Prochlorococcus marinus CUG1415: one gene and its partner. The protein of the gene in region 2 interacts with the protein of the main gene of each other region in a pairwise test. Links are inferred from orthologs where the notes say so. Each region holds a gene or a part of one and is shown on either strand. Other genes may lie near its edges. The genes, in order: eno and rpe.

Region 1 (3,319 bases), 520 kb from region 2 along the record:
TGTCGGAAAGTTCTTATGAAGGAGCTTGATTTTAATTGTGAAGCACAATATGCAGCAAGATTTAGACAGCAATTCCTTGATGATAAAAATGTTGAAATTCCAGAAGTAATTTGGGATATGAGTAGTGAAAAATTGCTTTGTTTAAGTTATCTAGAAGGAACAAAAATAAGCGATATAGAAAAATTACAATCCCAAAAAATTGATCTGCCAAAAATTGCAGAAATAGGTGCAATAAGCTATCTCAAACAATTAGTGAATTATGGTTTTTTTCATGCAGATCCTCATCCAGGTAATTTAGCTGTTTCAAATACAGGTAAATTAATTTTTTATGATTTTGGCATGATGGGAAATATCTCAAATAACCTTCAAACAAGATTAGGGGCAATGGTTAAGGCGGCTGCATTAAGAGACGCCTCATCACTCGTAGAGCAATTACAACAAGCTGGTCTAATTTCAAAAGATATTGATATCGGACCAATCAGAAGATTAGTCAGATTAATGCTTAAAGAGGCCTTAACTCCACCATTTAGTCCAAATATAATTGAAAAATTATCTGGAGACTTATACGAGCTTGTTTATGAAACACCATTTCAGCTGCCAGTAGATTTAATATTTGTAATGAGAGCTTTGTCAACTTTTGAAGGAGTTGGCAGAATGCTTGACCCAGGGTTTAATCTTGTATCAGTTACCAAGCCTTATTTAATAGAACTTATGACTTCTAATAATCCAACTCCTAACGATTTAATTAACCAATTTGGAAAGCAAGTAGGTGAACTAGGATCCAAAGCTGTAGGAATTCCCAAAAGAATAGATGAAAGTTTAGAAAGATTAGAGCAGGGCGATTTACAATTACAAATTCGAATGGGAGAGTCTGATAGACAATTTAAAAAAATGTTTACTGCGCAAAAAACATTAGGCCATTCAATTCTTATAGGAAGCTTATCAATTGCCTCTGCTTTACTTGTAACTAATAAACAAAATAATTTTGCATTACTACCATTATTTTTTGCACTACCCATAAGTATTGATTGGATAAAATGCCAATTAAGTATGAGTAAAGGCTCACGTTTAGAAAAACTTAAGCGCTAGAAAAATTATATATTTTTGGGACCCAAACCTAAAGCACCAGCAAATTTTGCTTGATTGCCCAACTCCTCTTCAATTTTTAAAAGCCTATTATATTTTGCAATCCTTTCACTTCTACTCAAAGAACCTGTCTTGATCTGACCAGATCTTGTAGCGACAGATAAATCAGCAATTGTTGTATCTTCAGTCTCACCACTTCTATGACTTATAACACTTGTGAAACCTGAGGTTTTAGCTAAATCAATAGCTTCCAAAGTTTCAGTTAATGTTCCAATTTGATTTACCTTTATTAGGATTGAATTAGCAGATTTCCCCATAATCCCTTTCCTTAACCTTTCTGTATTAGTAACGAATAAATCATCACCTACAAGCTGAACTTTATTTCCTAGTTCTTTGTTTAATTCTGACCAACCCTCCCAATCATCTTCTGCTAAACCGTCTTCTATTGAAACTATTGGATAATTAGAAACTAATCTTGAAAGATATGAAATCATTTCAGAACTATTCAAACTTTTTCCTTCATATTGATAAATACCATTGTTATAAAATTCAGTACTAGCAACATCTAAAGCTAAAGAAACTTGCTCACCAGGAATAAATCCAGCTTTTTGAATAGCTTCTAACAGTAAGTCTCCCGCTTCTTCGCTCGATGATAAATCAGGTGCGAATCCGCCCTCATCACCTACAGCAGTAGATAGACATTTTTTATCCAGTAATGATTTTAATGAGTGAAAAATTTCAGTACCCATTCTTAGTGATTCACTGAAATTTTGAACTCCATGTGGTACAACCATAAATTCCTGAAAATCAAGACTATTTGGTGCATGAGCACCTCCATTGATTACATTCATCAAGGGGACTGGAAGAAGATTGGATAAAGGATCGCCAAGATACCTATACAAGGGTATATCTAAAGCATTTGCAGACGCTCTAGCAGTTGCAAGGCTTACTGCGAGGATTGAATTTGCCCCAAGGTTGGACTTATTAGGAGTTCCATCAATTTCAATCATTAAGTTATCTACCGCAGTCTGATCTAAAGCTGATAAACCACATAAAGCAGGCGATATTGTTTCATGAATTTTATTAACAGCATTTAAGACACCTTTGCCCATATATTTTGAACCGCCATCTCTTAATTCATGTGCCTCATGAGCACCAGTACTAGCTCCGCTAGGAACAATTGCTCTACCACTTGCCCCACATTCCAAAAATACTTCTGCCTCTACAGTCGGATTGCCTCTTGAATCAAGGACTTGCCTCGCTTCAATAGTGTCAATAAGAAAATCAATAGTTTCTTTCACAATTTAATTATTACTATTTAAATCCTATTAATAGCTGAACTATTTGGCTAATATCTGAAATATATATTTTAACCAAATCTAATTTCTTGATTTCAGAACAACTTAGAAATAAATTTAGGCTTTTTAAAATTCCAAACACTGCATAATGCCTTAAATAAGCATATTTTTCAATTTCATCTTACAAATTGAAAATTATTGGATGATTATTAATACAGATCTTACTTAGAATATCAAATAATAATCAACTATAGTTTTTATAGTTTATGACAGAAACCCTTACATCAAGTCCTGAACTTTTTAGCGATATAAGTTGGAATCTTCTTCTATTAGGGGAAGAAACTGCCAAAAAATGGGATCATAGCGAATTTAATATTGAACACATAATTCATACATTGTTTGCATCAAGTGAATTCTTTGCTTTCATTGAAAAATTATCAATAGATCAAGATACAGTTTTAGATATAACAGAAGACTTTTTAGAAGAGACCCCAACAAATGAATCAGATATTTTTACTATCGGAGAAGATCTAGAAATTTTATTAGATAATGCAAATCAGATAAAAATTCAATGGGGATCAAGATTCATAGAAATCCCACATTTACTAATTGCTCTTGGTAGAGATTTAAGAATTGGTAATTATGTTTTTCAAGAAGGTAATCTTTCAATTGAAAAATTAGAGGAAGAATTAAAGTTTTTCCCAAATATTAATCAATCGAAAGCTTCTTTTGAGTATAAGAATCTAATGGAGATAAATAATCAATCTAATTTTGACGGAAACAAAGAGACTTTACTCAAAGAAGAAAAATTAGAAAAAGCTATTGTTCCATTACCTAAAAGTGCACTTCAAATAGAAACCAACAAACAAATTGAAAAAGATGAAAATGCTCTTTCACTTTATGGAAAAGATTTAACAGAATCAGCTAAAAAAGGT
Region 2 (3,244 bases):
TTGCAGTGCTATCTAATGTACTAATTACTAGACTGCTTGTTCTAACACAATCCCTTTCAAATTTAACTCCGTCAAATAATAATCCATCAGTTATTCCACTTCCAGCGAACACAACATTTTCTCCCGATGCCAATTCATTAGCTTCATAAATTTTATCTATATCGGTTATGCCCATTTCATTTAGACGTTTTATATTTCCTTCTTTTGTATAATCAGCCCATTCAGAAGTTTGAGCAATTGCTGGATCATAAATTAGTTGTCCTTGAAAGTGTCCTCCTAGAGCTCTCATTGCAGCAGCTGAAATAACACCTTCTGGAGCTGCACCTATACCCATCAAGCAATGTGTCCCAGTCCCAGCAAAACCACATGCAATCGCAGCTTGAACATCACCATCAGAAATAGGTTGTACTTTTGCTCCACATCCTCGAATCTCTTTAATTAAATCTTTATGCCTAGTTCTATCCATTACAACAATAGTAAGTTCATCAATAGAAAGATCCAAACAATCACTAAGAATCTTTAAGTTTTCAGTAGCCGAATTTCTAATATCTACTTTCCCTTTAGCAGCAGGAGGAGCTGCTAATTTGTTCATGTAAAAATCAGGAGCATTAAAAAGACCGCCTGTATCAGAGGCTGCCAAAACCGCCATAGAACCTCTTTGATTATTCGCACAAAGATTAGTTCCTTCACAAGGATCTACTGCGAAGTCAACCCCTGGTCCACTTCCACTACCTACCTCTTCTCCTATATAAAGCATAGGTGCTTCATCTCTTTCACCTTCTCCAATAACAATTTTCCCTTTCATTTCAATTTTGCCCATTCGCAATCTCATTGCTTCGACAGCTGCGGCATCAGCTTCATCTTTTTGACCAAGTCCTGTTAGTTTTGCTGAGGCAATTGCTGCTTGCTCGACAACTTCGAGAATTTCTTGAATTAATGTTTGATTCACAATTAAATTTTTGAGGATTTTCTAAAAGGTTTTGAGTATGATCTCATAAAAAATGTCATTTTTTATGAGAATTATTATGCTAATTAAGCTTTTTTTAACTCTTTACAGCTGTTACTTTATCAGGCCGTGACTTGAAATTAGGAATAAACAACTAAATATAGTATCTTTATTAAATATTTTAAAAATTAAATGACTGAGTCAAAGCAAACAAATTTAGCTGGTGTTAATAGACCAATTCAAATAATTCCTTCTGTTTTACCAGCGGATTGGGCAAATATGGGGGCATGTGTGAAAGAGCTTGAGGAGGCTGGAGTAGATAGAATTCAATTTGATGTAATGGATGGGAATTTCGTGCCAAATCTTACATTTGGTCCTGAAATGATTTCTGCATGCAGGAAATATTGCAATGTACCTTTTGAAACTCAATTAATGGTGAGTCAATACAATTGTGAAACCATGCTGGAATCTTATGTAAACGCTACAAAAGGAGCAAATGGGGAACCAGGAGTAGTAATAGCTCATGCCGAAGCAAATATTCATTTGCATAGAGTTCTAGGAAGAATAAGAGACCTAGGAGGATCTCCTTCTGTTGCATTAAACCCTCATACTCCATTTGAAATGATTAAAAACATTATGGATATGGTTGATCATGTTTTGGTTATGACAGTTAATCCAGGCTTTGGAGGACAAGCTTATATACCAACAATGCTAAATAAAATCAGAAAAATAAGAAACTTTATTATCGAAAAAAACTTAAATGTGGACATAGAAGTTGATGGTGGCATAAAAGCAAATTGGACCATTTCACAATGTGCCGATGCTGGTGCTAATTGTTTTATTGCAGGCAGTGGAATGTTTGCTTATCCAACATTAAAAGAGGGATGTGATGACTTGAGAAAAGTTGCACAAGAAGCACAAAAAGGGAAGGTTCTTTCAGAACCGCAATGAGATTAACAAATTACCCAAATATCCATCCATAACTATGTAAACCTATTCCTAAGAAATTAACTCCTAAATAACAGACTAAAACCACTAGGAAGCCTGTAGTTGCCATTAATGCTGGTCTTCGTCCTTGCCAACCTTTACTTATTCTCATATGCAGATAAGCAGCATAAAACAACCATGAGATAAATGCCCACGTTTCTTTTGGATCCCAACTCCACCATGTGCCCCATGCCTCATTAGCCCAAACCGCACCTGAAATTAAACCGAGAGTCAAAAGAACAAAACCTATTAATATAGAACGATAACTTAATGTATCTAATTCTTCTGAATGAGAAAATTCAATAGAATCAACTAAATCATTTAAAGTATATTTATTAGAAATTTTGAACCCTCCTATACCTGTAGAACTACTTCTGATTTGAAGCGGTTTATTTTTATTAATGAACAAAACAGAAGCTGAAAGTAAAGAACCTATTATCAATGCCGCATAACTAAGCATTACGACACTAACATGCATCACTAACCAACTAGATCTTAAAGCTGGAACCAAGTTGGATGATAATTTCAAATCTTCTGGCAAAACAAAACAAGCAAAAGCAACAGTCAGCAACTGAATAGGTATAGCAATTGAGGGGATTATGGGAGATTGATATTCCCTCTCAATCAATAGTTGTCCTATTGAGATCCCCCAAGTAAGGAAATAAAGAGATTCATACAAATTGCTAATAGGAAAGTGTCCAGAAATTGACCACCTAAAAAGTAATTGTAATGTTATAAACAAATTCACTAGAATCGTAAGAAGTCTTACAGTAAAAGAAGACTTTTTTTTGAAAACTGCAATTAAAGATATTGGTAAATTAACTAATAAAATATAAAAGACTAAAATCCCTAGCAATGAAACCGGGTCATATATTAAATTTTTAAAAAGATTATCTATTATCATTTCTAGGAATTTATCAAGTTTTAATATTTAATGACATCCAAATAATAATTTAAATCATATTTATATGAGTAAATCTTTAATAAATAAGTTTTAATTTAATTTGCAAAAGGATTTCAAAGTTTAAAATTATCTCCCAAATAATACTTTTTGACTATTTGATTATCTGCTAATTCAATTGATGATCCGTAAGCCAAAATTTTTCCTTCACTTAATACATATGACTTATTGGTAATTAAAAGGGTTTCCCTCACATTATGGTCTGTAATAAGAATCCCTACCCCGTCACCACTTAATTTAAGAATTAGGTTCTTTAAATCATTAACAGCTAGAGGATCGATTCCAGCGAACGGTTCGTCTAGTAATAAATATTTAGGCCCTTTTCTACCTACAGTAAGAGCTCTCGCTAT

What was found.
Region 1: the proteins of rpe (region 2) and eno interact in binary tests that used the Escherichia coli proteins (3 or more experiments, as listed by UniProt). The link is inferred for Prochlorococcus marinus CUG1415 from one-to-one orthologs.

Annotation. Positions count from the first base shown.
Region 1 is NZ_JAAORL010000001.1:210,595-213,913, reverse strand. What follows is about bases 242-3,223. They hold eno (phosphopyruvate hydratase), read right to left. Parts: upstream 2,388-3,223; coding sequence 1,095-2,387; downstream 242-1,094. Other genes in these bases: HA143_RS01145 (ATP-dependent Clp protease ATP-binding subunit), read left to right, coding at 2,651-3,223; HA143_RS01155 (ABC1 kinase family protein), read left to right, coding at 242-1,089. In the rest of the region: more of HA143_RS01155, read left to right, coding at 1-241; more of HA143_RS01145, read left to right, coding at 3,224-3,319. UniProt on the Escherichia coli protein: Catalyzes the reversible conversion of 2-phosphoglycerate (2-PG) into phosphoenolpyruvate (PEP). It is essential for the degradation of carbohydrates via glycolysis.
Region 2 is NZ_JAAORL010000001.1:735,219-738,462, reverse strand. The notes cover bases 111-3,017. They hold rpe (ribulose-phosphate 3-epimerase), read left to right. Parts: upstream 111-1,138; coding sequence 1,139-1,897; downstream 1,898-3,017. Other genes in these bases: lptB (LPS export ABC transporter ATP-binding protein), read right to left, coding at 2,951-3,017; ccsB (c-type cytochrome biogenesis protein CcsB), read right to left, coding at 1,908-2,837; glpX (class II fructose-bisphosphatase), read right to left, coding at 111-949. In the rest of the region: more of glpX, read right to left, coding at 1-110; more of lptB, read right to left, coding at 3,018-3,244. UniProt on the Escherichia coli protein: Catalyzes the reversible epimerization of D-ribulose 5-phosphate to D-xylulose 5-phosphate.